2 regions of the Streptomyces sp. SUK 48 genome follow, and region 2 is predicted to be linked to the other one. Evidence: riboswitches for the same ligand, from Rfam matches in the RefSeq annotation. Region 2 holds a riboswitch; the other holds the start of a gene.
The links. Region 2 has a riboswitch for cobalamin ahead of GHR20_RS04635 (CoA-acylating methylmalonate-semialdehyde dehydrogenase). Riboswitches for the same ligand answer to the same signal wherever they lie in the genome.

Region 1 (4,313 bases), 6.7 Mb from region 2:
TCCACACGGCCACCGGAGCGGCCAGCACGAAGCACAGCCACTGCCAGTTCCCGAATTGCAGGGCCGGCACCATGGAGAGCACCAGCACCGGTACGGCCAGCAGCGCGGTCACCGTGATGCGCTCCCGCTCGCGCCGGGACCCGGCCTCCTCCTCGTCCTCGGCCCTCGCAGCCACCTCGGCGACCTCGGTCACCGGCAACGCGGCCTGGTACCCGGCCTGTTCGACCGCGGTGACGAGGCTCTCGGGCGCGACATCGGCCGGGTGGCTGACCCGGGCGAGCCCCGTGGCCAGGTTGACCGTGGCCGTGACGCCGTCCAGCCTGCCGAGCTTCTTCTCCACCCGGCGGACACAGGCCGCGCAGGTCATCCCGCCCACGGTGAGGTCGGTGACGACGAGTTCCGCCGCCGGTTCGAGAGCGGTCACTCGCCGCCCCCATGACTCATCCCGGGCATGTCGCCCGTACCGCCGCCGCTCCCGCCGCTCCCGGTGCCGTGCATGCCGGGTGCCACCGGCCCCGCCGCCGAGCCGACGGCGTAGGACACCGAGAACAGCAGCACCAGCAGGAGCAGGAATCCGCAGAGCGCGGGAGGCGGCAGCAGCCTGCCGGGGGTCGTACGGGTGGAGCCGGGTGACAACGGGATATCGGCCATGCCCGACCTTCCTGGTCGCATCGGACCGTCGTGCGAGAGCTGGCGGTGGAAGCCGTACCGTCGCAGTAGTCGGACCGGTGGAGCGTCGAGTTCCGGGGCATGATCGTGACGTACGCCATAGCCGTCGGCGCCCCCGGTGCCCACCGGCGCTGACGACGGCTCACGGAGGTCCCGGGAGCGGCCGGAGGGTCAGCCGCCCTCGCCGAGCCGGCCCGCCCACCGCTGCTCCACCCTGGCCAGCCGCCAGTACGCCAGGGCCGCCGCCCACACGACCACGAACAGGCCGACGATGACGTACCCCACGTTGTCCAGGTCCAGATCGGCGATCCAGCCGGTCACCGCGTCGCTCAGGTCGAGCTTCTCGTGCAGCACGCCGACCAGTTCGATGGTGCCGATCAGGAAGGCGACCGCGATGGACAGGCCGGTGATGGTCAGGTTGTAGAACACCTTGCGCACCGGGTTGGAGAACGCCCACTGGTAGGCGAAGTTCATGAAGGTGCCGTCGAGGGTGTCGAACAGGCTCATCCCGGCGGCGAACAGCAGCGGCAGGCACAGGATCGCGTACCACGGGAGCCCGGCCGCGGCGCCGCTGCCCGCCATCACCATCAGGGTGACCTCGGTCGCGGTGTCGAAGCCGAGCCCGAACAGGAAGCCCAGCGGGAACATCTGCCCGGGCCGGGTGATCGACCTGGTGAAGCGGCCCAGGAACCGGTTCATGAACCCCCGCGAGTCCAGGTGCTGTTCCAGCGCGGTCTCGTCGTACGTGCCCGCTCGCATCGCGCGGAAGACCCGCAGAATGCCCGCGAGCGCCACGAGGTTGAGCGCCGCGATGAGGTAGAGGAACGTCCCGGAGACCGTGGTGCCGACGACGCCGAGGGTCTGGTGGGTGCGGGAGTCGTCGTCGAGCAGGGTGCCGGCGAGCTGTGCGCCGCCCGCGACCAGGGCCGCCATGGCGACCACCACGCTGGAGTGGCCGAGCGCGAACCAGAAGCCGACCGACACCGGACGCTTGCCGTCGGCCATCAGCTTGCGGGTGGTGTTGTCGATCGCGGCGATGTGATCGGCGTCGAACGCGTGCCGCATGCCCAGGGTGTACGCGGTCACCCCGAGGCCGATCCCGAACGCCTTGGAGCCGATCTCGTAGTGGCCGGGCACGACCAGCAGGAACAGGATGCCGAACGCCACGACGTGCAGGGCGGCGATCACCACCAGCAGCCCGGCGGTACGGACGGTGTCCTCGCGCCGCCAGTGAAATCGGGTCGGCTCTGCGGGCAGGGTCATGCGGTCACGCTCCAGCACCTCGTGGATCAGCTCGTGAAGTGCCGTGGCCGGTCTCCTGGCTTACGGGTGCGCGCGTGTACGTCCCGGCCTTCCCGTCCGCCGGGCGGCGAACAGTGACCGTGCAGAACTGGGACGGGCACTCCCCGATCACAGTGGCGAGGGCCGCTCCGGTCTGAGCCCCGCTGAGGGCTGTCACCGGTCTTCCCGAACACCACGGCCCGCCCACCGTAGAGCCGTCCCCCCGCTTGCGCGCAACCACGGCTCCGCTCGGGTATCCAAGATCACATCCGGTCTCCCGGTACGGGCGACCCGTCGATCCCCAGGTAGTCGTCGCGAGCCGCGGCCTGGTTCCCGGTTCTGGACCGACGGCGTGAGAAGCCGCGTCGGCCGTCGCGGACACCCCTCAGGGACCGGGCGAGGCTGCTAGCTTCGCGCACCTGGTTCGAGGGCGATGCCGGGAGCACCGGCGGGTACGGAGGCGGCGGTGACGAAGGCGACCGGAATTCCCGAGGAGCCGGCCGGATCTCCTGTGCGGCGTCGCAGTCTCCTGGCGTCCGCCGCGCTGGCCGCGGGCACGCAGGTCTCGGCGGCCGCGTGCGCTCCCGGTCGCCCGCCCGCGAAGCCCGCACGGCACATTCCGGCACGGCGCGGGAGGGTGGCCCGCCTGATCACCGTCCCCGAGAAGCACCGCGGTGTCGACTGGCTCAGATCGGCCCTCCAGGTGGCCGTGGAGATCGAGTTCTCCACCATCCCGCCCTATCTGTGCGGCTGGTGGTCCATCAAGAACCGCACGTGCGACGCCGCCCGGCTGATCCGGCGCATCGTCTCCGACGAGATGTACCACCTCGGGATCGTCTGCAATCTGCTGGTCGCGCTGGGGGGCCGCCCCCGGATCAAGGGAGCGGCGCCGGTCTACCCGGGCCCGCTGCCGGGCGGCGTGCATCCGGGGGTGGACGTATACCTGTCAGGCTTGACCAGGGCGCTCGTACGGGACGTGATGATGGCCATCGAGGCGCCCGCGGCACCACTGACCGGCAGCGCGCGCGACCCTCTCAGCATCGGCCACTTCTACGACGAACTGCTCACGGCGTTCCGGTCGGTGGCCCCGGATCTGTCCGCCGACCGGCAGCTGTGCGAACGCGTCGGCGAGGACGTCCTCAGGCCCGTCAGAACGCTCGACGACGTCGAGCGCTCGATCGAGGTCATCAAGGACCAGGGGGAGGGCACCTCGGTCTCCCCCGCCGACGACCTGGGAGACGGACACCTGGCGCACTACTACGCGTTCGCCGAGATCTACCACGGACGTCGGCTGCGGGAGGCCGACGGCACATGGCAGTTCACCGGGGCTCCGGTCCCCTTCCCCGACACGCGGCCCATGTCCGTCGTCCCGGCGGGCGGCTGGCCCCGGCCGCCCGCCGGGGCCCGCAGGCTCCTGGACGACTTCGACGACACGTACACCACGGTTCTCGACGCGCTCGAAACGGCGTGGCGGGAGGGCGACCACCACAGCCTGAGGACCGCCGTGCGTCGTATGCGCAGGCTGGAGACCCCCGCCGTGGAACTGATGGAGATGCCTGTCACCGGCCCCGGGGCGACCTACGGCCCTCAGTTCCGTCCGCGCGGCTGACCAGGGGCCGGTCAGACCTGGTACTGGCCGACGGTGATGAAGTAACGCAGCTCCTCCGGCGTGCCGTCCATGGCCTTCTCGGCCGCGGCGCGCAGGGCCTTGCTGATGCCGGGGCGGGCCAGGATCCGGGCGGTGGCGACGCGGTCGTCCTCCGCCCGGGCGAGCCGCAAGCCGCTCTTCAGGAACGCGGCCCGGTCGGCCGGGCTGCCGTCGAGAGCCTTGTTCGCCTCCCGCTTGACGGCCTTGCCGGAGGCCGGGTCGGCCAGCAGCCGAACGATGGCAAAGGCGTTGTCCTCGTCCTGGGCCTTGGCGTAGCCGGTGGCGAGGAACGCGGCCCGGTCGGCCGGCGTGCCGTCGAGAGCCTTATTGGCCTCCCGCCTGACGGCCTTGCCGGCGGCCGGGTCGGCCAGGATCCGGGCGATGGCGACGGCGTTGTCCTCGTCGGAGCCGGCCACCGCGGACGTGTGCGGGACGGCCGGGGCGGCGGCGAAGGACGGGCCGGCCAGCAGCAGTACCGGAGTCAGTGCGGTGGCGGCCAGGACGAGCGTCGCGCGGGTCTTGTTCATGGGTCCCCCTCGTCGGAACCGGTCTGGTGACCGATCCCGTTGGTCAACAGAAGGAAATGATCTTATGTCAGATGATCATTCGGATCGATGGCCTGTGCTGTCCGTACGGCGAGCGCCGGCGTCACGGCTTCTCGTCGAGCGCGCCGGCCGAGCGCAGATCGGCAAGGGACCGCTTCTGGCGGCCTCGC
Region 2 (4,313 bases):
CGGTTGAGGATGATCCGGGCGGCCCGGCCGGCGGTGCGCAGGAGGACGGGTTCCTCGGCGTCGTTGCTCATCCGAGGGCCTCCGTCAGGCCGCGGGCCACGATGACGCGCATGATCTCGTTGGTTCCTTCCAGGATCTGGTGGACGCGAAGGTCGCGGACGATCTTCTCAATGCCGTACTCGGCGAGGTAGCCGTATCCGCCGTGCAGTTGCAGGGCGCGGTCGGCGACCGAGTACCCGGTGTCGGTGGCGAACCGCTTCGCCATGGCGCACAGGTACGGCGCCTGCGGGTCCCCGGCGTCCAGGGCGCGGGCCGCCTGCTGGACCAGGGCGCGGGCGGCGGTCAGCTCGGTCGCCATGTCGGCGAGGCGGAAGCGCAGGGCCTGGGCGTCGAGGAGGCGGGCGCCGAACGCCTCCCGGTCCGCGAGGTGGGCGAGGCTCCGGTCCAGGGCGCTGCGGGCGCCGCCGAGGGAGCAGGCGGCGATGCCGAGGCGGCCGCCGTTCAGGCCGTTCATCGCGATCCGGAAGCCGTCGCCCGGGCGGCCGAGGAGCCGGTCGGCGGGAATCCGGACGCCGTCCAGGACGACCTGGCGGGTGGGCTGGGCGTGCCAGCCCATCTTGCGTTCGTCCGGGCCGAAGGAGATCCCGGGGTCGTCCTTGTCGACCAGGAACGCGGAGATGCCGCGGGCGCCGGGTTCGCCGGTGCGGGCCATCACCACGTACACCTGGGCGGCGCCCGCGCCCGAGATGAACTGCTTGACGCCGGTGAGCACGTAGTGGTCGCCGTCGGGTACGGCACGGGTGGTGAGGGCGGCCGCGTCGGAGCCGGCGCCGGGTTCGGTCAGGCAGTAGCTCGACAGGTCGTCCATCGCGCACAGCCGGGGCAGCAGGCGCTCGCGCTGGGCGTCGTCGCCGTAGCAGTCGATCATCCAGGCGACCATGTTGTGGATGGACAGATAGCCGGCGATGGCGGGGCAGCCGGAGGCCAGGGTCTCGAAGACGAGCACGCCGTCGGCCCGGGTGAGGGCGGAGCCGCCGTGCTGCTCGCGGACGTAGACGCCGCCGAGGCCGAGCCCGGCGGCCTTGCGCAGGACGTCGACGGGGAAGTGCTTGTCCCGGTCCCAGTCCAGGGCGTGCGGGGCGAGGTGGTCCTGGGCGAAGTCGAGGGTGGCCTCGACGAGGGCCCGCTGGTCCTCGGTGAGCAGGGTGGTGGTCATACGGCGCTCAGCCCATCGTGGGGATCGTGAAGGAGGCGCCCTCGCGGCGGCCGGCGGGCCAGCGGGAGGTGACGGTCTTGGTGCGGGTGCAGAAGCGGATCGCGTCCGGTCCGTGCTGGCCGAGGTCGCCGAAGCCGGAGCGCTTCCAGCCGCCGAAGGTGTGGTGGGCGACGGGCACCGGGATGGGCACGTTCACGCCGACCATGCCGGTGTTCACCCGCCGGGTGAAGTCGCGGGCGGTGTCCCCGTCGCGGGTGAAGATCGCGACGCCGTTGCCGTAGCGGTGCTCGCTGGGCAGGCGCAGGGCCTCTTCGTAGCCGGCGGCGCGGACCACCGAGAGGACCGGGCCGAAGATCTCCTCCTGGTAGATCCGCATGTCCGGGGTGACCCGGTCGAAGAGGGAGGCGCCGGCGAAGAATCCCTTCTCGTGGCCGGGGAGGACGAAGTCCCTTCCGTCCACGACGAGTTCGGCGCCCTCCTGGACACCGAGGCCGACGTAGTCGCGGACCCGGCGCAGGGCCTCGGGGGCGACCAGCGGGCCGAAGTCGGCCGCGGGGTCGTCGCTGCGGCCGATGCGCAGCGCGGCGATGCGTTCGGTGAGCCGGGCGACGAGGGCGTCCGCGGTGGCCTCGCCGACCGGCACGGCGACCGAGATGGCCATGCAGCGCTCGCCGGCCGAGCCGTACCCGGCGCCGATCAGCGCGTCCACCGCCTGGTCCAGATCGGCGTCCGGCATCACGATCAGATGGTTCTTGGCGCCACCGAAGCACTGGGCGCGCTTGCCGTGGGCGGCGGCGGTGGCGTAGACGTGCGCGGCGATCGGGGTGGAGCCGACGAAGCCGAGGGCGGCGACGCGCGGGTCCTCCAGGAGGGTGTCGACAGCGTCCCGGGCGCCGTTGACGACGTTCAGCACGCCCGGCGGCAGGCCCGCCTCCAGGAAGAGTTCGGCGAGCCGCAGCGGCACCGACGGGTTGCGCTCGGAGGGCTTGAGGACGAAGGCGTTGCCGCAGGCCAGCGCGGGTGCGGCCTGCCAGAGCGGGATCATGGCGGGGAAGTTGAACGGTGTGATGCCCGCGATGACGCCGAGGGGCGCGCGCAGGGAGTGCACATCGATGCCGGTGCCCGCGTTGTCGCTGAACTCGCCCTTGAGCAGATGCGGGATGCCGACGGCGAACTCCACGACGTCCAGGCCGCGCTGGAGGTCGCCGTGGGCGTCGGCGACGGTCTTGCCGTGCTCGGCCGACAGCAGCCGGGCCAGCGCGTCCTTCTCCTGCTCGGCGAGCTGGAGGAAGCGCAGCAGGACGCGGGCGCGGCGCTGCGGGTTGAACTCGGCCCAGGCGCGCTGCGCCTCGGCGGCGGAGGCGATCGCGGCCTCGGTCTCGGCCCGGCCGGCGAGCGGCACCAGGGCCTGGACCTCACCGGTGTTGGGGTCGTACACCTCGCCGTGCGCCCCGGAGGTGCCCGGGACGCGCTTGCCGTCGACGAAGTGGGTCAACTCGCGTACGGCGGAGGGTGTCTGGGGACGGATCATGGCTGCCTGCTCTCGTCAGGGGGGTGATCCGGGATGGTGCGCGGCAGCGGCACACGGCCGGGTGCGCGGGGGCGCGTGCGGGCGTGCCGGGGCGGCGCGAAAGACGCGGTGGCGGGCCGGGCCTCAGACCGGTACGGCGGGATTGCCGCGCGGGAGGGGCCCGCGTCGGCTCGCGCCGGGATCATGGGTGCGCAGGGGTGCCATGCGTGTCGGCTCCATCCTCGTGGACAACACGGAACATCCCGCGGCCGGTATCCTGACTCCCGGATCAGCGCGCGCCGTCCGCCTTCCCGACATCCTGCTCGTCAGTGGCGTATGGGGCGACGGCGTACTCCCCGGTCACAGTGGCGGGACCGTGCCGGATTCACACCGGCTTCCCTGCACCGCGGGCCTTCTCCCCCGAATATATAGTTGGACGTCCTAGTAAATCCAGTGTCCCCGTGCATCCGGTGCGTCCGCACGGGATTCGGTACGCCTCTTCAGGCCACGCCGTCCGCGCTCTCCGCGGGCCGCTCACGGGGTCCGGCGAAGCGGACCGGAGCCCGGAAGCGGGCGCGGCGGGCGGCGCGCCGGAAGGTGGCCAGCACCGCCGGACCGGCCAGCAGCACGCACACGAAGTTGGTGACGGCCCGGCCGGTGTCCCAGCCCAGCGAGGTGGCGAGGTCGAAGGCGACGTAGCGGTGCCACTGCTCGGTGAAGGGCAGGCCCGGCAGATAGGCGATCGAACTGTTCGGGTCCAGGGAGAACGGCCAGAAGGAGAGGTTGAGCAGGAAGCCGAAGAGGTAGCCGGACAGCGAGCCGTAGCCGGCGAGCATGAGCACCTCGCGCCGGCCGCTCGCCCGGGGCAGGAATCCGGCGAGCATGCCGACGAACGCGCAGCCGAACATCTGGTACGGCATCCAGGGCCCCACTCCCCCGGTGATCAGCGCGGAGGCGAACAGCGAGGTGCAGCCGAGGACGAAGCCGAAGCCAGGTCCGTACACCCGCCCGGCGAGCACCAGGACGAAGAAGACCGTCTCGATGCCCGCCGTACCGGCCCCGAGGGGGCGCAGGGCCGCGTCGACGGCGGAGAGCACGCCGAGCATGGCGAGTGCCTTGGAGTCGATGCCGCCCTCGGCGATCTCCGAGAGCACCACGCACAGCACGAGCACCAGCAGCACGGCGAAGATCAGCGGGGGCGCGTAGGAGGAGCCGAACGTCCCGGGCGCGACCACGAACGGCCAGAAGAACGCGACGAGTCCGAGGAGGGCGGCGAGTGCCATGACCACCCCGGCCCGTCCGGTCAGCCGGATGGCGGGCGCTCCGGCCCCCGCGCGTCCTCTCACGACCGCGCCCCTTCCGGGTCCGCGAGTTCCCGCTCGACCTGATGCACCGTCAGGAAGGTGAGAGGGGCGAGGATCTTCGCCGTCTGCGGGGCGAAGGTCGGCGAGGAGACGATGACTTCGGCGGTGGGGCCGTCGGCCACGACGTCCCCCTCGGCCATGACGACGACCCGGTCGGCGGCGCGGGCGGCGAACTCGACGTCATGGGTGGAGATGACGACCGCGCGGCCCTCGGCCGCCAGGG

Region 1: another riboswitch for cobalamin. It lies ahead of GHR20_RS34605 (HoxN/HupN/NixA family nickel/cobalt transporter); the one in region 2 lies ahead of GHR20_RS04635 (CoA-acylating methylmalonate-semialdehyde dehydrogenase).

Annotation. Positions count from the first base shown of each region.
Region 1 is NZ_CP045740.1:7,784,281-7,788,593, reverse strand. Features, by position in the region: gene GHR20_RS34615 (heavy metal translocating P-type ATPase) at 1-424, opposite strand, end outside; gene GHR20_RS34610 (hypothetical protein) at 421-651, opposite strand; gene GHR20_RS34605 (HoxN/HupN/NixA family nickel/cobalt transporter) at 841-1,932, opposite strand; cobalamin riboswitch at 1,960-2,163, opposite strand; gene GHR20_RS34600 (ferritin-like protein) at 2,417-3,559, shown strand; gene GHR20_RS34595 (ALF repeat-containing protein) at 3,571-4,125, opposite strand; gene GHR20_RS34590 (GNAT family protein) at 4,247-4,313, opposite strand, start outside.
Region 2 is NZ_CP045740.1:1,092,573-1,096,885, forward strand. Features, by position in the region: gene GHR20_RS04625 (enoyl-CoA hydratase/isomerase family protein) at 1-71, opposite strand, end outside; gene GHR20_RS04630 (acyl-CoA dehydrogenase family protein) at 68-1,216, opposite strand; gene GHR20_RS04635 (CoA-acylating methylmalonate-semialdehyde dehydrogenase) at 1,224-2,747, opposite strand; cobalamin riboswitch at 2,976-3,157, opposite strand; gene GHR20_RS04640 (ECF transporter S component) at 3,227-4,009, opposite strand; gene GHR20_RS04645 (ABC transporter ATP-binding protein) at 4,069-4,313, opposite strand, start outside.